DNA from 2 places in the Stenotrophomonas chelatiphaga genome. Region 1 is predicted to be linked to the other one. Evidence: riboswitches for the same ligand, from Rfam matches in the RefSeq annotation. Region 1 holds a riboswitch; the other holds the start of a gene.
The links. A riboswitch is a leader RNA that binds a small molecule or an ion and turns the genes downstream of it on or off. The one in region 1 is predicted to bind cobalamin.
Positions count from the first base shown of each region.

Region 2: linked by a shared signal. The riboswitch ahead of btuB (TonB-dependent vitamin B12 receptor) and the one ahead of metE (5-methyltetrahydropteroyltriglutamate--homocysteine S-methyltransferase) in region 1 are both predicted to bind cobalamin.

Region 1 is NZ_DAMBRS010000007.1:88,774-100,401, reverse strand. It holds gene RTX79_RS10905 (transcriptional regulator) at 325-696, shown strand; gene RTX79_RS10900 (LysR family transcriptional regulator) at 718-1,638, opposite strand; gene RTX79_RS10895 (DUF2798 domain-containing protein) at 1,760-2,029, shown strand; gene purU (formyltetrahydrofolate deformylase) at 2,161-3,012, shown strand; gene pncA (bifunctional nicotinamidase/pyrazinamidase) at 3,024-3,650, opposite strand; gene metE (5-methyltetrahydropteroyltriglutamate--homocysteine S-methyltransferase) at 3,742-6,045, opposite strand; cobalamin riboswitch at 6,264-6,495, opposite strand; gene RTX79_RS10875 (hypothetical protein) at 6,591-7,364, shown strand; gene RTX79_RS10870 (sigma-70 family RNA polymerase sigma factor) at 7,432-8,001, shown strand; gene RTX79_RS10865 (anti-sigma factor) at 7,998-8,771, shown strand; gene RTX79_RS10860 (acyl-CoA desaturase) at 8,859-9,821, shown strand; gene RTX79_RS10855 (NAD(P)/FAD-dependent oxidoreductase) at 9,823-11,103, shown strand; gene RTX79_RS10850 (DUF1365 domain-containing protein) at 11,100-11,628, shown strand, end outside.
Region 2 is NZ_DAMBRS010000022.1:12,292-23,919, reverse strand. It holds gene RTX79_RS17835 (response regulator transcription factor) at 1-259, opposite strand, end outside; gene msrB (peptide-methionine (R)-S-oxide reductase MsrB) at 405-962, shown strand; gene RTX79_RS17825 (cytochrome c biogenesis protein DipZ) at 991-2,754, shown strand; gene msrA (peptide-methionine (S)-S-oxide reductase MsrA) at 2,764-3,501, shown strand; gene RTX79_RS17815 (PLP-dependent aminotransferase family protein) at 3,634-5,079, shown strand; gene RTX79_RS17810 (GAF domain-containing protein) at 5,089-5,571, shown strand; gene RTX79_RS17805 (TfoX/Sxy family protein) at 5,568-5,894, shown strand; gene RTX79_RS17800 (histidine phosphatase family protein) at 6,130-6,717, opposite strand; cobalamin riboswitch at 6,883-7,102, shown strand; gene btuB (TonB-dependent vitamin B12 receptor) at 7,218-9,056, shown strand; gene gph (phosphoglycolate phosphatase) at 9,194-9,865, opposite strand; gene RTX79_RS17785 (LysR family transcriptional regulator) at 9,938-10,840, opposite strand; gene RTX79_RS17780 (NAD(P)-dependent oxidoreductase) at 10,940-11,578, shown strand; gene dinB (DNA polymerase IV) at 11,613-11,628, opposite strand, start outside.

The DNA of each region.
Region 1 (11,628 bases):
CTGGCGTTACTCCTGTTGGTGCCACGCTCCAGCCGGAAAAACACAGATTTCCTCATGGACGCGATCAGCCCCGGCTGCGCACGATAGTCCCGCTGGTGCCCGTTGGCCCAGCCGGGATAGCAGTCCCGAACATGTCCGGATCCTCTCTGTTCGTGCCCTCGGGCACGGCGGAGAATGCACTGCCTCGCCAGTTCCATGGCGGGCGGTGCGTGGGGATCTTTGATCCGCCGGTCGAAGTGGATCCAGACATGCCGGCACTGCTACCCGCACCGTCCGCCACCTTGCGCTGCCGCGCAGGTGGCCTTCCACGCTGCGAGGTCACCGATGCTCGACAACGCCCAGACCGATCCCACGCCGTCCTCCACCCCGCCCGATGCCGCAGGAAACACGGCGCACAAGACCACATTCGAACTGCTCGAACTCGCTGCACGCTTCCGTCACCCGGCTGCCGTTGCCGCCCTGCTGGAAGCCTGCATCATCGAAAGCAACGGTGACGCGCAGATAATCGCCCGCACGCTGGCGGCCATCGTGCACGCACAAGGCGTGCGTGATTTCTCGCAACGAAGCGGCGTATCGTGTCGCCAGCTGCGACGCGAGCTGACCGGCCGGCGCCCGGCCCAGTTCGCCACCGTGCTGCAGGTGACGCGTACGTTGGGCCTCAGCCTGCACCTGACCGCGACCGGTAGGGACGGCTGATGACCGTCCGCCCGTTGACCGTCACCCCGCCGGCACCTGCCATGCCACCGGCAAGCCCGCCTGCAGGTGCTCGAACAGCACACGGATGCGTGCGGTGAAATCGCGCCGGTCACTCAGGCAGAAGAACATCTCCATCGGCTCCGGCCGCCACGCCGGATCATCGACCAGCACGGCCTGCAGGCGACCGTCGCGCAGATAGGGTTCGGCGACGAACGCGGCCAGCCGGGTGATGCCGCCGCCGGCCGCGGCCAGTTCGGCCAAGGCATCGATGTCGTCGCAGATCATCCCCGGCTGCATGGTCGCCTCGACGCGGCCCTGTTCGCCCACCAGCCCCCACCGCAGCGGACGGCCGTCGGCGGGGAAGCGGAACAGCAGCGCGCGGTGATCGGCGAGCTGCTCCGGTGAGGTCGGGGTGCCGGCCCGTTCCAGATAGGAAGGAGCGGCGCAGAAAACGAACGGGATGCGCGCCAGCGGGCGTGCCACCAGCCCATCCTGCAGCTGTGCACCGATGCGGATGCTCACGTCCACCGACTCTTCGGCGTGGCGCACGGCGCGGTCGGACAGGCGCAGTTCCAGCTGCAGCTGCGGATACCGGCGTTGCAGGGCGGGCAGCATCGGCGCCAGCACGTGGCGCCCGAACGCGCGGCTGCAGCCGATGCGCAGCGGGCCGACCGGTTCGATGTCGCCGCTGCTGATCGCCGCCTGCGCACCGGCCAGGTCCGCTTCGATGTGCTGCACCTTGGCCAGGTACAGCGCGCCCGCTTCGCTGAGTGACAGCGAACGGGTGCTGCGATTGAACAGGCGCACCCCCAGGTGGGCCTCCAGCCGGCTGATGTTCTGGCCGACCGCGGTGGCGCTGATGCCGAGTGCGCGCGCCGCGCCGGCGATGCTGCCGGCTTCGGCAGTGCGGGTGAAGGTGCGGATGAGCTGTAACAGGTTCATGACCGCACAGCCTGCCATGGCCGGGGGCAAAGTTCTGCTTCGGACTGCCCCAAGCACGCAGGGGCTGCAGCGGCGCTGCGCGTCGGGCATGCTGGGAGGCTGTTCCTGCACGGCCCCCTCCATGTCCGATTCCACTGCGTTGCCGGCCCGCCGCGGGCTGAAGTTCGGCCATCGCGCCACGCCCTATGTGTTCGCCTTTTTCATGGCCGGCATCATGGCGATGCTGATGTGCCTGGTGATCACCGCGGCCCATGCCGGGGTGGACGCGGCCTACCTGGGCCGCGTGCTGGAGGCCTATCTGCTGGCGATGCCGGTGGCGTTCTGCTGCGTGCTGGTGGTGCGCCCGCTGGTGCTGCGGCTGGTAGCGCTGACGGTGCATCCGCCGGGTTGAGGGTAGTGACGGCCGCTGGCCGTCATCCCGGATGCATGCAATGACGGCCAGCGGCCGTCACTACCGATCAAGGCAGTTGCATCTGAGAGCATTTATTCCGCAGCGCAGCAGGCTGCCCTAGACTTGGCCGGATGCGACCCGACTCCATCCTCACCCTGTCCTGCCCGGACCGCACCGGTATCGTCTACCGCGTGTCCGGCCTGTTGTACGACCATGGCTGCAACATCCTCGACGCCCAGCAGTTCGGCGACGAGGAGAGCGGGCGCTTCTTCCTGCGCGTGCATTTCGACCGCGATGCCGGGCTGCCGCTGGATACCGTCCAGGCCTCCATGCAGGCGCTGGCAAGCGACTTCGGCATGGACTGGCAACTGCACGACGGCCGCCGCCGCGCGCGCCTGCTGGTGCTGGTGAGCAAGCAGGGTCACTGCCTCAACGACCTGCTGTTCCGCGCCCACAGTGGCCAGTTGAAGGTGGACATCGCCGCGGTGGCTTCCAACCACGCCGACTTCGCGCCGCTGGCGGCATCCTATGGCATTCCCTTCCACCACCTGCCGGTGAGCGCGGACACGCGCGAGGTGCAGGAACGCCAGATCATCGACCTGGTCGAGCGCGAGAAGATCGACCTGGTGGTGCTGGCGCGCTACATGCAGATCCTTTCGCCGACGCTGTGCCGCGCGCTGGCAGGCCGTGCGATCAACATCCACCACAGCTTCCTGCCCAGCTTCAAAGGGGCGCAGCCGTATCACCAGGCGCACGCACGCGGGGTCAAGATCATCGGTGCCACCGCGCACTACGTGACCGAAGACCTGGACGAGGGGCCGATCATCGAACAGGACGTGGCCCGCGTGGACCATGCGATGACCCCGCGCGATCTGGTGCGGCTGGGCAGCGATACCGAATCGCAGGTGCTGGCGCGTGCAGTGCGCCGGCACGTGGAGCACCGCATCCTGCTCAACGGGCACCGCACGGTGGTGTTCCGGTAGCGCCGGCGCGATCAGAGCAGGGCGATGCCGGCCGTTGCCAGGGCCTGCCGCGTGGCGTCGTCGTTGTCGGCGCTGACCGGTCGGGTCAGGTCCCAGTGGAAGCCCACGGCGAAGCCGGCACTGGCTGCATCCTGCGCGGTCCACAGCACGCAGTAGTCGCGCGCCAGCCCGCACACATGCACTTCGCTGATGCCGCGTTCGCGCAGCCAGCCGGCCAGTCCGGTTGCCGGGCGCGAACCTTCCGGGCCGTGGTTTTCGCGGAACGCGCTGTACGAATCCACCAAGGGGCGGGTGCCTTTGCGCAGCACCAGGTCGGCCGCATTCCAGTCCACGCCGGGATGCAGCACGGCCCCGGCCGACCCCTGCACGCAGTGGTCGGGCCACAGGGTCTGCGGATGGCCGTGCAGCTGGATCTGCGCGAACGGCTGCTGGCCGGCGTAGTGGCTGGCGAAGGACGCATGGTTGGCCGGATGCCAGTCCTGGGTGGCGACCACGGTGCGGTACCGGCGCTGGGCCAGCAACGCAGCGATCGGTGCGACCACGGCATCGCCATCGGCGCAGGCTAACGCGCCGCCGGGCATGAAGTCCGGTTGCAGGTCCACCACGATCAGGGCCACGTGGGCGGGCAGGGGCGTCATGGGAAAATCCGTGCAGGGGAGCACGCAGCGTACCGGTGTACAGGGCGCAGCGTCGAGGGCGGCGGCAGCGTGCCGCCGCCCTCGTTCGTGGTCAGGCCACGCTGGCCTCGGCGTGCTCGGCACGCAGTTCGGCTGCGGCCGCCACCAGTGCCTGCAGTGCAGCGCGGGTCTCCGGCCAGCCACGGGTCTTCAGGCCGCAGTCCGGGTTCACCCACAGCTGTTCCGGCTTCAGCACAGCCAGTGCCTTGCGCAGCAGGTCGACCATCTCCGCCTTGTCCGGCACGCGCGGGGAATGGATGTCATACACGCCCGGCCCGATCTCGTTGGGGTAGTTGAAGCGCACGAAGGCGTCCAGCAGCTCCATCCGCGAACGCGAGGTCTCGATCGAAATGACGTCGGCATCCATCGCCGCCACCGAGTGGATGATGTCGTTGAACTCCGAATAACACATGTGGGTGTGGATCTGCGTGGCATCGCGCACCCCGCTGGTGCTGATCCGGAACGATTCCACCGCCCAGTCCAGGTAGCTGCGCCATTGCGCGCGGCGCAGCGGCAGGCCTTCGCGGATCGCCGGTTCGTCGACCTGGATCACGCCGATGCCGGCGGCCTCCAGGTCATTCACCTCATCGCGCAGCGCCAGGGCGATCTGCCGGCAGGTGGCATCGCGTTCCTGGTCGTCGCGCACGAACGACCACTGCAGCACCGTCACCGGGCCGGTCAGCATGCCCTTCATCGGCTTGCGGGTGAGCGACTGTGCGTACTGCGACCAGCGCACCGTCATCGGCCGTGGACGGCTGACATCGCCGAAGATCACCGGTGGCTTCACGCAGCGCGAGCCGTAGCTCTGCACCCAGCCATTGCCGGTGAAGGCGAAGCCTTCCAGCTGCTCGCCGAAGTACTCCACCATGTCGTTGCGCTCGAACTCACCGTGCACCAGCACGTCCAGTCCCAGTTCTTCCTGCACGCGAACGCAGTGCGCGGTCTGCTGCTCCAGGAAAGCCTCGTAATCGCCCAGCGACAGCTTGCCGGACTTGTGCTGGGCGCGTGCCTCGCGCACGTCCAGGGTCTGCGGGAACGAGCCGATGGTGGTGGTGGGCAGCAGCGGCAACTGCAGCGCGGCGTGCTGGGCCAGGCGGCGCTGCGGATAGCTGCCGTGGCGCCGGGCATCGGCGGCGGACAGGCTGGTCAGGCGCGCGGCGACGGCCGGGTCGTGCACGCGCGGCGAGCGGCGGCGGGCCTCCAGCGCCTCGCGGTTGGCGCTCAGCCCGGCGTCCGCCGACGGCTTGCCGTCCAGCGCATCGGCGAGCACGCGCAGTTCTTCCAGCTTCTGCCGCGAAAACGCCAGCCAGCTGCGCAGCTCGTCGTCCAGCTTCCTTTCCAGGGTCAGGTCCACCGGCGTATGCAGCAGCGAACACGACGGTGCCAGCCACAGCAGGTCCGCACCGCGATCGGTCTGCGCATAGCGCGCCAGGATCAAGGCATTGTCCAGTTGGGTGCGCCAGATGTTGCGGCCGTTGACCAACCCGGCCGACAGCACGCGGCCGGCGGGCAGGGCCTGCAGCACCGCATCCAGCTGCTCCGGTGCGCGCACCAGGTCCACGTGCAGGCCGTCCACCGGCAGCGCGGCGGCAAGGCTGAGATTGTCATCCAGCGCGCCGAAGTAGGTGGCCAGCAGCAGCTTCGGTCGTGCCGCCGCATTGCCACCCAGCACCGCGTAGGCGCGTTCGAATGCCGCGCGGGCGCCCACGTCCAGGTCCTGCACCAGCAGCGGTTCGTCCAGCTGCACCCAGTCCGCACCGGCCGCGCGCAGCTGGGCCAGCAGGTCGACGTAGCACGGCAGCAGCGCATCCAACAGGTCCAGCGCGGCCGACCCATCGGTGGTCTTGGACAGCAGCAGGAAGCTGACCGGCCCCAGCAGCACCGGGCGGGTGTGGATGCCCAGCGCCTTGGCTTCGCGGAATTCGGCCAGCGGCTTGTCACCGCGCAGCGCGAACGCCTGTCCGGCCTGCAGTTCCGGCACCAGGTAGTGGTAGTTGGTGTCGAACCACTTGGTCATCTCCAGCGCATGCAGGTCGATGCCATCGCGCTGCAGCCCGCGCGCCATCGCGAAATAGGCGGCGAGCGGCTCGTGTTCGGCCAGAGCCCGGTAGCGGGCGGGAAGCGCATCGAACAGGAAGGCGGTGTCCAGCACCTGGTCGTACAGGCTGAAATCGTTGCTCGGCGGCACGTCCACGCCGGCTTCGATCTGCAGCTTCCAGTGGCGTGCACGCAGCGCGGCGGCGCTGGCCTGCAGGGTGGCGATGTCATCCTCGCCACTCCAGTGGCGTTCAAGGGCCCGCTTCAGTTCGCGCTTGGCGCCGATGCGGGGAAAACCCAGGTTGGTAACGGTGGTCATTGCAGCGTGTCCTCATTGCATGTCGGCATTGAGGAACGAAGGAACTGCAGGGTGCCGCGCGCCGTTGCCGGCCCACGTCCCTCCTGCCAGCGACCTTCGCCCCCGCGGGCGAACCGGATGCCGTGGACAGGCGCACGTGCCGACGCGTCCCGCTGGCGGCGGGACGGCATGGGCCGGGCAACCTCCCCGCGGAGATTCCAGGTCGAATCGAAGGACGTGCAGGTCCTCCGGCCGGGGCCGGTATTCGGGCTGTTGGACACGGACGTTGCCGCCCACCTAGTGTCCGCCGCTTCCCAGGCCGTGGCCCAGTGCTGTTGGCGGAGGTCGTTTCCATTCACCGCTGCGGGGCAGCTCCGGAATACGTGCACGGGGCACGGTCACCGGATTCCCGTTTAAATCCATCCTTTCATTCGCATGAAGAGATGAATACCTTCGGCGAGCACAAGGTAGGCCCAAGTGCGGCATCGGTCAAGGGGCCGGCGCCGCACTGCATCCAATGCGCCGCCTGCTGCGTATCTGTCCATGAGCCCGCTGCGGACCCTGCCATGCGCTACCCATCGTTGCCCTGCCTGCTGTTGCTTGCCGCCGCTGCCGCGCCTGCCGGTGCCGCCGTGCTGCGCGTGGAAGGCGAGGCGCTGGCGCCGAAGGGGGGCCGGGCGCTGTACCGCGAAACCCACTATCTGCAGGACGTGGGGGCGCAGCAGGCGCGGCTGGTGCTGTACCGCTGCAATGATGGACGCGCGTTCGCGCGCAAGTGGATGCCGGCCGCCGCCAATGCGCAGGCACCGGATTTCGAGTTCGTCGATGGCCGTGACGGGCGCCGCGAGGCAGTGCAGTCCCAGGGCCCGCAGCGCCGCGTCAGCATCCGCGCCGCCAGCGGTGCAGCCGACGCAGCCAGGACCCTGGACATGCCCACGGGCGGGGTGATCGACGCCGGATTCGATGCGGCCGTGCGTGCGCACTGGCCTGCGCTGCTGCAGGGCGAAACGGTAGCCTTGCCGTTCCTGCTCACCAGCCGTCAGCGCTGGTTGCCGGTGAAACTGCGCCGGGTCGGTGCGGTGGACTGGCAGGGCCAGCCGGCCGAACAGCTGCAGATGCAGCTGGACGCCTGGTTCGGCTTCGCGGTGCCGGCGGTCACCCTGGTCTACGCGCGTGCCGATCGCCGGCTGCTGCAGTTCGAAGGCACCGGCAACGTGCGCGACGCTGAAGGTGGCTGGCCGCAGGTGCGCATCCGCTTCCCCGGCGTGCCGCAGCCGGTCAGCGAAGGCGAGCTTTCCGCCGCACGCAGCCAACCCCTGGTGGCTTCATGCAGCCGATGATGGACTTGCGGTATGCGCGCCGAGCAACGAGGATGCAGGTCTGCCCCTGTGCCACGCGGAGCCTGCAATGCCCCAGCCGGACGCCCCCGACGGTGCCGACGCGCGCCGACTCGACGCCCTGCTCGAACAGGTGGCGGCGCAGGATCGCGATGCCTTCGAAGCGCTGTACCAGCAGGCCGGCGGACGCCTTTTCGCGATCTGCCTGCGCCTGCTGCGTGACCGCGGTGAAGCCGAGGACGTGCTGCAGGAGGTGTTCGTGACCGTCTGGCACAAAGCCTCGCGCTTCGATCCCGGCAAGGCCTCGGCGATGACCTGGCTGTCCATGCTGGCGCGCAACCGATCAATCGACCGGCTGCGCGCTGCGCCGCCGCGGGCGCTTGACGATGTGTCCATCGCCGAGGAGCTGCCCGACGGCGACCTGCAGCCGGCCCAGCTGGCCGAACGCAACGACGAAGACGCGCGGCTGCAGGACTGCATGCAGGCGCTGGAACCGCGCCGGCGCAGCCTGATCCGCGCCGCCTTCCTTGACGGCGCCAGCCACGATGAACTGGCGCGCCGCCTTGCCACTCCGCTGGGTACGGTGAAAAGCTGGATCCGCCGTGGCCTGACCCAGCTTCGGGTGTGCCTGGAACCATGAACATCCGCGACCTTCACCACGAAGACGGGCAGCCGCCGAGCGCCGACCAGCAGGCCGGTGAGTACGTGCTGGGCGTGCTGGATGCCGACCAGCGCAGGCAGGCCGAGCAGCGCATCAGTTCCGATGCGGGTTTCGCGCGCCTGGTGGACCAATGGGAACGACGGCTGGCGCCGCTGCTGGAAGAAGTGGGCAGCGCCCCGGTGCCGGCCCATGTGTGGCTGCGCGTGCGCCGTGAACTGGGCTGGGCGACCTTCGACGCCGCTCCGAACGCGCGTCCGTGGCAGCGCACCGGCTTCTGGCAGGGCGCCACCGCACTCGCCGCCGCGCTGGCGCTGGTCGCGGTGTTCACCCGCCCGGCACCGGATGCCCCGGGACCCACGCCGGTGGCCGTTACCCCGGCACCGACCCCGGCGGCTGAACCGGAACAGGCCACGCGCCCGGTCACTCCGCTGCTGCATGACGATGGCCGTGCCGGCTGGCTGGCGTCGGTCGATGCCACGCTGGGCAAGGTGCTGATGGTGCCGGTGCCGTCCGCGCCGGATGCGCAGGGTCGCGCGCCGGAGCTGTGGGTGATCCCGGCCGGTGGCGCCCCGGTGTCGCTGGGCCTGGTCTCCAACGACCGCGCCCATACCGTGGACGTGCCCGCGGCGCTGCGTTCGGCGCTGGTCAATGGGTCGGTACTGGCCATCACGCTGGAACCGTCGGCGGGTGCGCCGCACCCGGCGCCGAGTGGCCCGGTGGTTGCCAAGGGAGACATCGCCAACCTGTAGCGGTCCGGAAAATTTATTTTCCGGACGCTGCATCCACAGGCCCGCTGGCATCGTATCTCCTGACAGTAGATCCAGGAGGGATGCACGATGTCGGCCACACCCGCAGTACCGCCGCCCCGCCCGCGGCGCTGGTCCGCCCTGTTGCGCTGGTTCGATACCGCCGCCCGGGAGCCCAGCGCGGCCGACGCCGCCGAAGCCGATGGCAAGCGCATCGACTGGCTGCGTGCGCTGCCGTTCGTGGGCCTGCACCTGGCCTGCGTGGCGGTGATCTGGGTGGGCGTATCGTGGGTGGCGGTGGCCGTGGCCGCGTTGCTGTACGCGGTGCGCATGTTCGCCATCACCGGCTTCTACCACCGCTATTTCTCCCACCGCACCTTCCAGACCTCGCGTCCGGTGCAGTTCCTGTTCGCCGCCATCGGCGCCGCCAGCGTGCAGCGCGGGCCGTTGTGGTGGGCGGCGCACCATCGCAGCCACCATCGCCATGCCGACCAGCCGCTGGACCCGCATTCGCCGCGCGAACACGGATTCTGGTGGAGCCACATGGGCTGGTTCCTGACCCGCGAAGGGTTCCGCACCGACTGGTCGCGCATTCCCGATCTGGCCCGCTTCCCGGAACTGCGCTGGCTGGACCGCTTCGACACGCTGGTGCCGGTCGCGCTGGCCGCGGCACTGTACGGGCTCGGCGCGCTGCTTGAGCAGGTGGCGCCCGCGCTGGGCACCAGCGGCCCGCAGATGCTCGTCTGGGGGTTCTTCATCTCCACCGTGGTGCTGTTCCATGCCACGGTCACCATCAATTCGCTGGCCCACCGCTTCGGCCGCCAGCGCTATGACACCGGCGATGACAGCCGCAACAACCTGTGGCTGGCGCTGCTCACCTTCGGCGAGGGCTGGCACAACAACCACCACTTCTTCCCCGGTACCGCGCGCCAGGGCTTCCGCTGGTGGGAAGTGGACATCACCTGGTACGGCCTGCGGCTGATGCAGTCGCTGCGGCTGGTGCACGGACTCAAGCCGGTGCCGGCCTGGGTGCTGGCCAAGGCAAAGGACTGACATGCGCATCGCCGTCATCGGATCGGGCATTGCCGGACTGGCCAGCGCGTGGTGGCTGGACCAACAGCACGAGGTCACCCTGTTCGAGGCCAACGATTACCTCGGTGGCCACACCCATACCCACGCGCTGCAGGTGGATGGCCGCGCGGTATCGGTGGACACCGGATTCATCGTGTTCAACCCGCAGCACTATCCGCTGCTCAGCGGCCTGTTCGACGAGCTCGATGTCGCCTCGCAGCCGACCACCATGAGCTTCTCCGCGCACAGCGAACGCAGCGGGGTGGAGTACAACGCCACCTCGTTGAATGGCCTGTTCTGCCAGCGCCGCAACCTGCTCTCGCCACGCTTCTGGGGGATGCTGGCCGACCTGCGGCGCTTCTATCGCGAGGCCCCGCTTCTGCTGCAGGGCGACGAGGCCGGGCCGACCCTGGGCCAGTACCTGCACGACCACCATTACGGCGAGGCCTTCGTCGAAGAGCACCTGCTGCCGATGGCATCGGCCCTCTGGTCCTCGCCGGCCACCAGCGTGCGTGACTTCCCGGCGCGCTACCTGGTGCAGTTCATGGCCAACCACCAGATGCTGCAGCTCACCGGCCGTCCGCAATGGCGGGTGGTGCAGGGCGGCTCAGCGCGTTACGTGGACGCGCTGCGCCAGCGCTGGCAGGTGCGCGAGCGGCTGGAGTGCCCGGTGCTGGCAGTGGAACGGCTGGCCGATGGCGTGCTGGTGCACAGCGCGGCCGGCGCGGAGGGCTTCGACCACGTGGTGATGGCCTGCCATAGCGATCAGGCGCTGGCCCTGCTGCAGGATCCGGATGTGGTGGAGCGCAGCGTGCTCGGCGCCATCCGCTACCAGCCCAACGAGGTCGTGCTGCATACCGATGCCGCCCTGCTGCCGCGCAACCGCGCGGCGTGGGCGGCGTGGAACGCGCACGTGCCGCGCGATCCGGCGCAGGCCTGCACGGTGACCTACTGCATGAACCTGCTGCAGGGCCTGGATACGCCCACCCCGCTGCTGGTGACGCTCAACCGCAGCGAGGCGATCGACCCGGCCAAGGTGCTGCGTCGCCTGCGCTACGCACACCCGGTGCACGACCACGCCATGGTCCGTGCGCAGCGGCGCTGGCACGAGGTGCAGGGACGCCGTCATACCTGGTTTGCGGGCGCGTACTGGGGCTGGGGTTTCCACGAAGACGGCATCCGCAGTGCGCGCCGTGTGGTGGATGCACTGCATGCGGTGAGTGCCGAAACGCATTGGCCGCGTCACGAGGAAACCACCGCGTGAGCGCCAGCGCGATCTACCGCGGCGAGGTCGTGCACCGCAGGCACGTGCCGCATGCACACGCCTTCCGTTATCCGATCGCACAGCTGCTGCTGGACCTGGACGAGGTGGACAGCGTGTTCGACCGGCGCTGGCTGTGGTCGGTGGGCCGCCGCAACCTGGCCGAGTTCCGCCGCAGCGACTACCTGGGTGACCCCGACCAGCCGCTGGCCGAAGCGGTGCGCGACCGTGCGCAGGCCGTGCTTGGCCACCGTCCATCGGGCCCGGTGCGCCTGCTCGCGCACCTGCGCCACGCCGGCCATGTGTTCAATCCGGTCAGCTTCTACTACTGCCACGCCGCCGATGACACGCTGGAGTGCATCGTCGCCGAGATCACCAACACACCGTGGAAGGAGCGCCATGCCTACGTGCTGGCGGTCGCCGACGCGGAAGCCCGTGGCCGCGCGCTGCGCTGGCGTTTCGACAAGCAGTTCCATGTTTCGCCCTTCATGCAGATGGACTGCCGTTACGACTGGCGCTTCACCGTGC
Region 2 (11,628 bases), on a different contig from region 1:
CGCGCGCACTGATGATGATGATCGGCACGTAGCGCGCCATCGCCCGGGCGCGTCGACAGATCTGCAGCCCATCCACGCCCGGCAGCATCACATCCAGCACCAGCGCATCCCATGGGCCGTCCTGTTCCAGCAGGCGCATGCCGTCGTCGCCGGTGGCGGCGTGCACCACCGCATAGCCCTCGTCCGCCAGGTGCAGGCGCAGCAGGTCGGCGATATGGACATCGTCTTCGACGATCAGGACACGCTGGGCGTCAGTCATGGCGGCAGGCAGGGGCGGTCAGGAAGCGTAAGGGCATTGTCAGCGCAGGCCGACCCGGATGTATCACGGAAAATTGAACTCTCCGTGAGGATTCGTTGATCGGCGTGGGCGCAGCATGGCCGCATCGTCCCTGCTGGAGATGGCCATGTCCCTGTCCCGACGTCACCTGCTTGGCCTTGGCGGCATGGCCGCTGCCGCCAGCGTGCTGGGCATCGGCGCCTGCAGCCGTGCCGCGCCGGCCGCCGCCGAAGCCGCCCCCGCCCGTCGTTTCGAGATCATGCGCAGCGACGCACAATGGAAGCAGCAGCTGACCCCGGCCCAGTACGCCGTGCTGCGCCAGCAGGCGACCGAACGCGCGGGCAGCAGTCCGCTGGACCGCGAAAAGCGTCGCGGTACGTTCCACTGCGCCGGCTGCGCACTGCCGTTGTTCTCCTCCTCGACCAAGTTCGAAAGCGGTACCGGCTGGCCGAGCTTCTGGGCGCCGCTGCACGATGCTGTCGGCGAACAGCGCGACACCCTGTTCGGCATGGTCCGCGTGGAAATCCACTGCCGTCGCTGTGGCGGGCACCTGGGCCATGTGTTCAACGACGGCCCGCGTCCGACCGGACTGCGCTACTGCATGAACGGTGCCGCGCTGACCTTCGAGCCTGCCGCACGCACCGATGCCAGCGATGCCGGCAGCGCCTGGCGGGTGCCGGTCTGATGTCTTTTCCCTTGTTGATGGAGCGTCGCTGATGCTGTTGCTGCTGGCTTACCTGGGGGGTGTGTTGACCCTGCTCAGTCCGTGCATCCTGCCGGTGCTGCCGTTCGTTTTCGCGCGTGCCGGCGGCTCGTTCCTGCGCAGCACCCTGCCGCTGCTGCTGGGCATGGCGATCACCTTCACCGTGGTCGCCAGCCTGGCCGCGGTGGGCAGTGCCTGGGTGGCACAGGCCAACCAGATCGGCCGCTGGGTCGCGCTGGTGGTCATGGCGGCATTCGCGCTGGCGCTGCTGTGGCCGGCGTTCGCCGACCGCCTGCTGGCACCGTTCCAGCGCATCGGCGCACGCCTCAGCGCGCGCGCCGATGCCGCCGACGACGCCGGACGCGGCGGTGCCTGGACGTCCCTGCTGGTGGGCATCGCCACCGGCCTGCTGTGGGCCCCGTGCGCCGGGCCGATCCTCGGCCTGGTGCTCACCGGCGCAGCGCTCAACGGCGCCAGTGCCAGCACCAGCAGCCTGCTGCTAGCCTATGCGCTGGGCGCAGTCACCGCGCTGGCGCTGGCGGTGTGGGTGGGCGGCCGGGTGTTCAATGCGCTGAAGGCACGCCTCGGCCTGGGCAACTTGTTGCGGCGCGTGCTCGGGGTTGCCGCGCTGCTGGCGGTGGTGGCCATTGCGATGGGCTGGGACACCGGCGTCCTCACCCGCTTGTCCGCGGTCAGCACGGCACGGCTGGAACAGGGCCTGCTGGACGCCGTGCCGGGCGCGCAGCCGGCCGCTGTGGCGATGACCAGCACCGGCGCGGCGGCGGCCGATGTCCCGCTGCCGGTGGAAGGCGAACTGCCTGCACTGGACGGCACCACCGGCTGGCTCAACAGCCCGCCGCTGACCCGCGAACAGCTGCGCGGCAAGGTCGTGCTGGTCGATTTCTGGACGTACTCCTGCATCAACTGCCTTCGCGCGATGCCTTACGTGCACGAATGGGCCGAACGCTATCGTGACCATGGCCTGGTGGTGATCGGCGTGCACACCCCGGAGTTCGCCTTCGAGCGCAATCCGCGCAACGTGATGCGCGCGGTCGACCAGTTGAAGGTCACCTACCCGGTCGCGCTGGACAACGACTACGCCATCTGGCGCGCGTTCCAGAACCGCTACTGGCCGGCGCACTATTTCGTCGATGCGCAGGGCCGCATCCGCGCGCACCAGTTCGGCGAAGGCAACTATGCCCACTCCGAACAGGTGATCCGCCGGCTGCTGCAGGAAGCGGGACAGACCAACCTGCCACCGCCAGCCGATCCCAGCGCCGCGACCCTGCAGGGCGTTGCCGAACAGGCCGACATGGGCAACCTGCGCTCGCCGGAAACCTATCTGGGTCATGCGCGTGCGGAAAACTTCGCCTCCCCCGGTGGCATCGTCCGCGACCAGCAGTCCGCTTACGCCCTGCCTGCGCAGTGGACGTTGAACCAGTGGGCGCTGCAGGGTCCGTGGTCGGTCGACCAGGAGTCGGCCACGCTGGCGGCGGCAGGCGGACGCATCGCCTTCCGCTTCCACGCCCGCGACCTGCACCTGGTGCTGGCGCCTGCGACAGAGGGCACGCCGGTGCGCTTCCGCGTACTGTTGGATGGCAAGCCGCTGCAGGCCGCCGATGCGGGCGGTGACGTGCGCCCCGATGGCAGCGGCGTGGTCGATGAGCACCGCCTGTACCAGCTGGTGCGCCAGCGTGCCGACATCGGCGAGCACCTGTTCGAGATCGAATTCCTGGACCCCGGTGTCCAGGCCTACGCATTCACGTTTGGCTGAGGAGGTCCCATGAAATTCTCACTGGAACAAGGCATCGCTGCGGCCGTCGCGGCCGTGGTGGTGGGGGCGCTGGTGGTGTTCGCGGTCGATGCGGGCCCGGCCATCGGCGCGGGCATGGCGCCTGCACGCGCCGCCGAAGAAAGCCGCGCCCTGCCTGCCCCCACCGGCGTGGCGGCGTTCAAGGACGAGCGCACGCAGGCCAGCGTGGTGTTCGCCGGCGGCTGTTTCTGGGGCGTGCAGGGCGTGTTCCAGCACGTCAAGGGCGTGGGTAACGCCGTCTCCGGCTACATCGGCGGCGACGCCTCCACCGCGCGCTACGAAACGATCAGCAGCGGCCGTACCGGTCACGCTGAAGCGGTACGGGTGGACTACGATCCGCGCCAGGTCAGCTATGGCCAACTGCTGCAGGTGTTCTTCTCGGTCGCCCACGATCCGACCCAGCTCAACCGCCAGGGACCGGACCACGGCACCCAGTACCGATCGGCCATCTTCAGCGACGACGCCCGCCAGCAGGCAGCCAACCGCGCGTATGTCGGCCAGATCGGCGCCTCGTTCGATTCCCCGGTGGTGACCGAGCTGGGCACCGGCAAGCGCTTCTATCCGGCCGAGGCCTATCACCAGAATTACCTGGAGCGGAATCCGCAGGCCGCCTACATCCGCTACTACGACGCACCCAAGCTGGTGGCCCTGCAGCAGCGGTTCCCGCAGTTGTACCGCCGCGAAGCGGTACTGGTGCCGATGAAGTAAGCAGGCAAAAAGACGCACGTCCATGGCGGACGTGCGTGGGGGAAATGCCGGAGCTGATGCCAGCGGCAGCCATCGTAGTGCGGGCAGGAACAGGGGTACAGTGGCAGACGCCCTCTTCTTGGTTGGATACAGATGGACGCCCCACCCACCCTGCCCCGCTACCAGCAACTGGCTGATGAGCTGTCTACGGCGATCCACGCCGGCCGCCTGCCCAGTGGTGCGCGCCTGCCCTCGCTGCGGCAGATGGCACAGCAGCGCAAGGTCAGCTTGAACACGGTGATCGGGGCCTACCGGCAACTGGAGGATGCCGGGCTGGTGGTACCGCTGCCGCGCTCTGGATTCCAGGTCGCTGCCCGCCTGCAGGTCCCCCGGCGCTCGCTGCGTGACGCGCCATCGGCCCCCACTGCAGCCGGCCAGCAGGTGTTGATGGCCAGGGTACTGGCCGCCCAGCAGCGACCGCGGGTGCTCGACCTGGCCTTCGCCGGTCCACGCGGCCGGGCCTTCTACCCTGGCGTGCAGTTGCAGCGGGCCACCGCGCAGGTGCTGCGCCGCAGCCTGGCCACGGTGGAGACGTACGCGCGCCCGGACGGCTCACAGGCGCTGATCCGGCAGATCGTACGGCGTGGACCGCGGATGGGCCTGCATACCGCGCCCGAACGGATCGTGCTGACCCACGGTGCGATGGAAGCCCTGCAACTGGCCCTGCGTGCGGTAACCGAACCCGGTGATGCCGTCGGGCTCGAAGCGCCGTCCTATTTCAACCTCTATCCGCTGCTCGCCAGCCTCGGCCTGCAGCCCATCGAACTGCCCACCCACCCCCAGCATGGGCTGGACGTGGAAGCACTCGATGCCCTGCTGGACACCACTGCGCTGGCCGCGCTGGTGGTCATGCCGACGGTGCACAATCCCTTGGGCTGCACCATGCCGGTGGCGGCCAAGCAACGCCTGGCTGAGATGGCGCAGGCACGCCGACTGCCGATCATCGAAGACATCGTGTACGCCGAGCTGCAGCACAGTGAACCGCTGCAGCCCCTGCTGAAGGCCTTCGACCGCGACGGCTGGGTGATGGTGTGCGCGGGCTTCTCCAAGACGCTGGCGCCGGATTACCGCATCGGCTGGCTGGAAGGCGGGCGCTTCATCGACCGCATCGCCCTGCTCAAGTTCCATTCCAGCGGCGCCGAGTCACGGCTGCTGGGCGATGCCGTCGCGGCCTTCCTGGAAGCCGGCAACTACGAACACCACCTGCGCCGCATGCGCCGGCTGTACCGCGAACAGACCAGCAAGGTGCGGCAACTGGTGTCCCAGCATTTCCCGCCCGGCACGCGCGCCACCGAGCCTACCGGCGGCTTCCTGCTGTGGGTCGAGATCCCCGGCGTGGACACCAGCGCGCTGTTCGAACAGGCGCTGGCCGAGGACATCGTGTTCATGCCCGGGCAGGTGTACTCGCGCGGCGCACGCTACCGGCATTGCCTGCGCCTGTCCTGCTGCCAGGAGCTGGATGCGCGTTACACGGCGGGCATCGCGCGGATCGGGGCGCTGGCCACGGCACTGGCCGCCAGCACCGCCGTGCCTTGCTAGACTGGCGGCATGTTCGCCACTTCTTCGCTGACCGGCAGCAAGCCGGAACAATACGCCCAGCTGCTGGACCAGGCCCGTGGCCTGGTGCATGGCGAGAGCGACCGCATCGCCAACGCGGCCAACCTCTCGGCGCTGATCTACCATGCCGTGCCCCACCTCAACTGGGCCGGTTTCTACCTGTTCGACGGTACTGAACTGGTGGTCGGACCCTTCCAGGGCCTGCCCGCCTGCGTGCGCATCCCCCTGCACAAGGGTGTGTGCGGTGCGGCCGCGACCGAACGCGTGACCCAGCGCATCGACGACGTGGACGCGTTCCCGGGCCACATCGCCTGCGATTCGGCCTCGCGTTCGGAACTGGTGGTGCCGCTGGTGAAGGACGGTGCGCTGATCGGCGTGCTCGACCTGGACAGCCCGTTGCTGGCGCGCTTCGATGCCGACGACCAGGCCGGCCTGGAAGCCATCGCCGCCGTGTTCGTCGACGCACTGCGATGAGCACCCTGCAGCTGCGCAACATCGGTCCGAAGAGCGCGGCATGGCTGCGCCAGGTCGGCCTGCGCAGCCGCGAGGAACTGCTCGCCATCGGATCGGTGGGAGCCTTCGTCAAGGTACGGCGGGCCGGCTTCAAGCCCAGCCTCAACCTGCTGTACTCGCTGGAAGGCGCCCTGCTGGACTGCCACTGGCAGGACCTGACCGAAGCCCAGCGCAGCGCGCTGGTGCAGGACTACGAAGCGCGCATCGCGCTGCAGCCGTTGAAAGCGCCGGGCCCGGCCTCCGGCCCGGTACGCGAACAGCGATTCGACGACCGCGACGACTGACGGTAGCGCCGAAGGCGGCGGCAGGAGCCGCCGCCAACGTCGCTTGCGACGGCCCGCAGGGTGCCGGTCAGGACGACCGGCATAGCCGTGCTCGGCGAGCGCGAAGCGCGGCCGGTTTCAGGCAACCAATGGTCCTGCTACGTAACGACCGATGCCTCTGGTGGGTGACGACCGTTGGTCGTCACGCTCCCTCCCCCGCCGAGCATGGCTCGGCGCGATCGATTCCAACCCATCATCAGGGCTGCTGCAGCTCCAGCAGTTCTCCCCACAGCCCCGCATCGCCGCGCTCCACCCGCAGCCGCAGCCGCGTGCCATGGTCGATGCGCAGCGCCCAGCACAGCGCCACCGGCAGGCCACAGACCTGCGACAGCACCATCCGCAGCGGTCCCCCATGGCTGACGATCAGCGTCGGTGCTGCATCCTGCGCTTCTTCCTCATCGAACAGCCGGTCCAGCGCGCGCGCGATGCGGCGTTCGAAGTGACCCCAGCTTTCGCCATTCGGCGGCGCGAACGCATGCGGATCGCGATGGAAACCCAGCAGTTCCTGTTCCGGCAGCGCTTCGATCGCCAGCCCGTACCAATCGCCGAAATCGAGTTCTTCCCACTCGGGATCAGGCTGCACGTCCAACCCGCGTGGCACCGCCAGCGCGACCGCGGTATGCAGCGCGCGCAGGCGGGGCGAACTGATCACCCGCTCCCACTCATGGCCTTCGCAGGCCACGCACAGCGCATCGTGCGCACCGGCCAGCAGCGGCGGATCGGTGCGACCGTCCAGGTGGGTGTCACGGCCGGTGCTGGCGTGGCGGACCAGGTCCAGGATCATCGCCAGCCCCCGCGGCAGCAGTCCTGCATCGGCAGGCAGGCACTGGGGCCTTGGCGCAAGGGGGCAACGCAGTACGGCATGGACGTCATGGGCAGATCTGGAACGAAACAGGCGCCATTCTAGTGCACCGGCGTACGCGGCCTGCAGCGCCGCACGCGATGGCTTAGACTGCGCGCACTTCAAGGTGACCTGCGGCGCTGGCTGGCAGGTTGAAACGGGAAGCCGGTGACGCATCCGCGTGATGCCACTCCGGCGCTGCCCCCGCAACGGTAAGCACGTCACAAGCGGACCTCACGCCACTGTGCCCCCGGGCATGGGAAGGCGTCCGCCCGGTGGATCCCCACCGACGGCAAGCCCGGAGACCGGCCCGGAAGCACCAGGTTGCGATGCGGTGGGCATCGGCGACGGCCACCGCGCGCTTGCGTGGTGCGCATCGCCCTGTCTCCGCGTTGCAGCTCCCTTTTTGTCCGCGCGGGCGTGCGCGGCAGCCGGAGTTCCCCATGACATTGCAGTCCCGAATCCTTTCCCTGGCCGTGCTGGCCGCATTGCCCGGCATGGCTGGCGCACAGAACGCGACCACCGCGCTGGACCAGGTTCTGGTCACCGCCACGCGCACCCCGATCGCCCTGGCCGACAGCCTCAGCCCGGCGCAGGTGATCGACCGCACCGCCATCGAGGCCAGCCAGGCCACGTCGCTGCAGGACCTGCTGCGCGGTCGCGCCGGCATCAACCTGGCCAACACCGGTGGACTCGGCAAGCAGACCTCGCTGTTCCTGCGTGGCACCAATTCCTCGCACACCGTGGTGCTGGTGGATGGCGTGCGCATCAACACCGGTGACTTCGGCCTGGCCATGCTGCAGGACCTGCCGCTGGCGCAGATCGAACGCGTGGAGATCGTGCGCGGCCCGCAGTCCAGCTTGTACGGCGCGGACGCGATTGGCGGCGTGGTGCAGATCTTCACCCGTCGCACCACCGGCGGCTTCGCACCGCACCTGGAACTGGGCGGCGGCAGCAACGGCCTGCGCCAGGCCAGTGGCGGCATCGGCGGCGGCACCGAACGCGGCTGGTTCGGGCTGGATATCGCTTACCAGCACAGCGACGGCATCGACGCGTGCCGCGGCTCGGCAGCGACCTTCCAAGGCTGTGGTGCGGACGAGCCGGATCGCGATGGCTACCGCAACCTGTCCAAGAGCGCCCGCGGTGGCTACACCTTCAATGAACAGTGGAGCGTGGAAGGCAGCGCCCTGCGTGCGGAAGGCGAGAACCACTACGACGGCTACTACAACTACTCCGAAACGCTGCAGCAGGTGCTCGGCGGCAAGCTCCGCTACACCCCGTCCGAGCGCCTGGCGGTGACCGCCAGCATCGGCCGCAGCGACAACGAATCGGACAACAGCGGTCCCTTCGGTGCGTTCGGCAGCGCGCAGACCCACCGCGACAGTGCCTCGCTGCAGGTCGACGCCAGCCTGGCCGACAACCAGCTGCTGAGCGGCGGCGTGGACTGGAGCGATGACAGCCTGGACGGCAGCAGTGCCGGCTACCTGGTCGACAGCCGCGACAACACCGGCGTGTTCGTGCAGTACCAGGGCCGCTTCGGCAAGCACCAGGTGCAGGCCAGCGTGCGCAACGACGACAACCAGCAGTTCGGCAACCACACCACCGGTTCGCTGGCCTGGGGCCTGGACCTGGGCGCAGGCTGGAAGCTCACCGCCAGCCACGGCACCGCGTTCAAGGCGCCGACCTTCAGCGACCTGTACGACCCGTGGACCGGCGTGGCCGCGCTGGACCCGGAAAAGGCCCGCAGCAGCAACATCGGCATCGCGCAGCAGGGCCAGGGCTGGCGCTGGGGCCTGGATGTGTATGAAACCCGCGTGGATGACCTGATCACCTACGACGCGGCCACCTTCCGCATGACGCAGGTGGAAAAGGCCCGCATCCGCGGCGCCGAACTGACGGCTGCGACCACGCTGGCCGGCATCGACATCAACGCACAGCTGAGCTACACCGCCCCGCGCAACCGTACCGACGGCGCGCAGTACGACAATTGGCTGGCGCGCCGCGCACAGCAGACCGCGCGCATCGACCTGGATCGTCGCTTCGGCGACCTGCGCGTGGGCCTGACCGGCTTCGGTGCCGGCAAGCGCTATGACGATGCCGCCAACACGGTGAAGCTCGCCGGCTATGGCACCGTGGACCTGCGCCTGGAATACGCGCTCAGCGATGACTGGTCGGTGCTTGCACGCGCCGCCAATGTCTTTGACCGGCGCTATGAAACCGTCGCCTGGTACAACCAGCCCGGGCGCGAGTACCAGCTGAGCGTGCGTTACCAGCCGAAGTAACGCACACGGAGGCGGTCAGCCATCACAGGTAGCGCCGAAGGCAGCGGCAGGAGCCGCTGCCAACGTCGCTTGCGACGGCCCGCAGGGGGCCGGTCAGGACGATCGGCATACCCATGGTCGGCGAGCGCAGCGGGCCCTCAGCAGACGCGCAGGCCCGGCAAACTGGGCAGGTCATCGACCACCGCCACCGCCTCGTTGTGCTGAAGGTCCAGCCCGCGCGGATAGCCGTAACGCACCAGCGCCACCGGCATGCCGGCATCCAGCGCGGCGCGGTAGTCGGTCAACGAATCCCCCACCATCAGGCAGTCGCCGGGCGCGAAACCAAAGTGCCCGGCGATATGCCGCAGCGGCTCGCCGCTGGGCTTGCGCTGCGGCAGCGAATCCCCGCCCAGCACCAGCGCGAAGCGCTGCCCGATACCCAGGTGGTCCAGCAGCGGCTGTACCAGGTCGCTCGGCTTGTTGGTGCAGATCGCCAGCGGCACACCACGATCCTGCAGTTGCGCCAGCGCCTCGGCGACGCCGTCGAACAGGCGCGGGCTGCGCAGCAGGCACTCGCGGTAGTGCACCATGAAGCCCGGCATCACCTGCTCCAGGTCGATCGTACTGCCCGCCGCGGTGAAGGCCTGTTCCACCAGCCGCCGCACCCCGTCACCGATCCAGGTCAGCACGGTGGCTTCCGGCACCCGCGCCAACTGCCAGTCTTCCAGCGTGCGGTTCAACGCTTCGGCGATGTCGCCGGCACTGTCCACCAGCGTGCCATCCAGGTCGAATATCACCAGCGGATACGGATACGTCGCTACGTCGCTCACAGGCCTGCCATGTCATGCGGGGGAGCCTGCAGTGTAACGGCCGCCCGCGGCCGCTTTATTGACCGGCGCTGGCTAGCAGTACGCGGCAAACGCCGGACTGGAGAACCGCTCCACCAGGAAGTCGACGAAGCTGCGCAGCAACGTCGACTGCTGCCTGCGCGAAGCGTAGACCGCATGCAGGCCCATTTCTTCCAGCGTGTAATCGGCAAGCAGCGCGACCAGCTCACCGCTGGCCAGCAACGGATTGACCTGGTACGCCGGCAGCATCGCGATGCCGCTCCCGCGACGCACTGCTTCCAGCAGCAGCGATGAATCGTTGGCGCTGATGTTGCCGCCCACGCTGACCGCCACCTCGCGCCCATCGCGCTGCAGGCGCCACACCCCCTTGCCGACATAATGGTGGGTCAGGCAGTTGTGCGTGGCCAGCTGTTCGGCGCTGTGCGGGGTGCCGTGCTGTTCCAGGTAGGCCGGCGCGGCGCACAGCACCGAACGGCAATTGGCCAGCCGACGCGCGATCAACGCCGGATCGATCTGCCGCGAAATGCGAACCGCCAGATCAATCCGCTCTTCCACCAGGTTGACGATGCGGTCCACCATCAGCAGTTCGATCCGTGCCTGCGTGTAGCGCTGCACGTAGTCTGCGACCGCGGGGGCAAGGTGCAGCTGGCCGAACGAGACACTGGCGGTCACCCGCAGTACGCCGTGCGGCTCGGGATCCTGGCTGGCCAGCTCGTCTTCCAGTTCCTGGCGCACGCCACGCATCTGCTGGAAGCGCATCAACGCGGTTTCACCCGGGCCGGTCAGCCCGACCCGGCGCGTGGTCCGGTGCAGCAGGCGCGCGCCCAGCCACTGCTCCAGCGCGGCCAGGTAGCGGGTGACCATCGGCCGTGACATGTCCAACGCGTCCGCAGCCGCCGTCAGGCTGCCGCGCTCGGCGACTTCGATGAACACATCGATGGCGGTCAAACGGTCCAATTGCTCGATCCATGCAACAAACATGTCCGTTATACGCTGTTTTTCGATCATCTGGCGGCGCCTACAGTGGCCGCTCACCCCCAACACGGAACGCCCCCCATGAAGATCGCCCTCGTCGGTGCCACCGGCAACATCGGCCGCCAGATCGCCCGCCATGCCCTGGCCCGCGGCCACCAGGTCACCGCCATCGTGCGCAGTGAGAAGGAGCTGCCGGCCGAGCTGGACGGCGCGACGCTGGCCATCGCGGCGCTGGACGACAGTGCCGCGATGGCCGCCGTCATCGCCGGCCACGACGTGCTGGCCAGTGCCTACGGCCCGCGTCCGGGCGATGACATCGGCCAGATCGCCGTGGTCGCCGGGCAACTGCTGCAGGCCGCGCGCCAGGCCGGCGTGCCGCGGTTGGTCGTGGTCGGCGGCGCCGGCAGCCTGGAAGTCGCACCGGGCGTGCAGCTGGTCGATACCCCGGACTTCCCCGCCGCCTACAAGCCCTACGCCCTGGCCGCACGTGAAGCGCTGAAGCAGCTGCAGGCCGTGCAGGACATCGACTGGACGTTCTTCTCGCCGGCTGCGGAAATCGGCCCGGGCGAAGAACGCGGCCAGTACCGCGTGCAGGCCCGGACCTTCCTTGCCGATGCCGAGGGACACAGCCGCATCAGCTACGCCGACTACGGCGCCGCCTTCGTCCAGGAGCTGGAAACCCACGCCCACCCGCACCAGATCATCACCGCCGCGTACTGAACCCAAAAAAGGGGACGGAGGGAATTAATTTCACTTAATTCCCTCCGTCC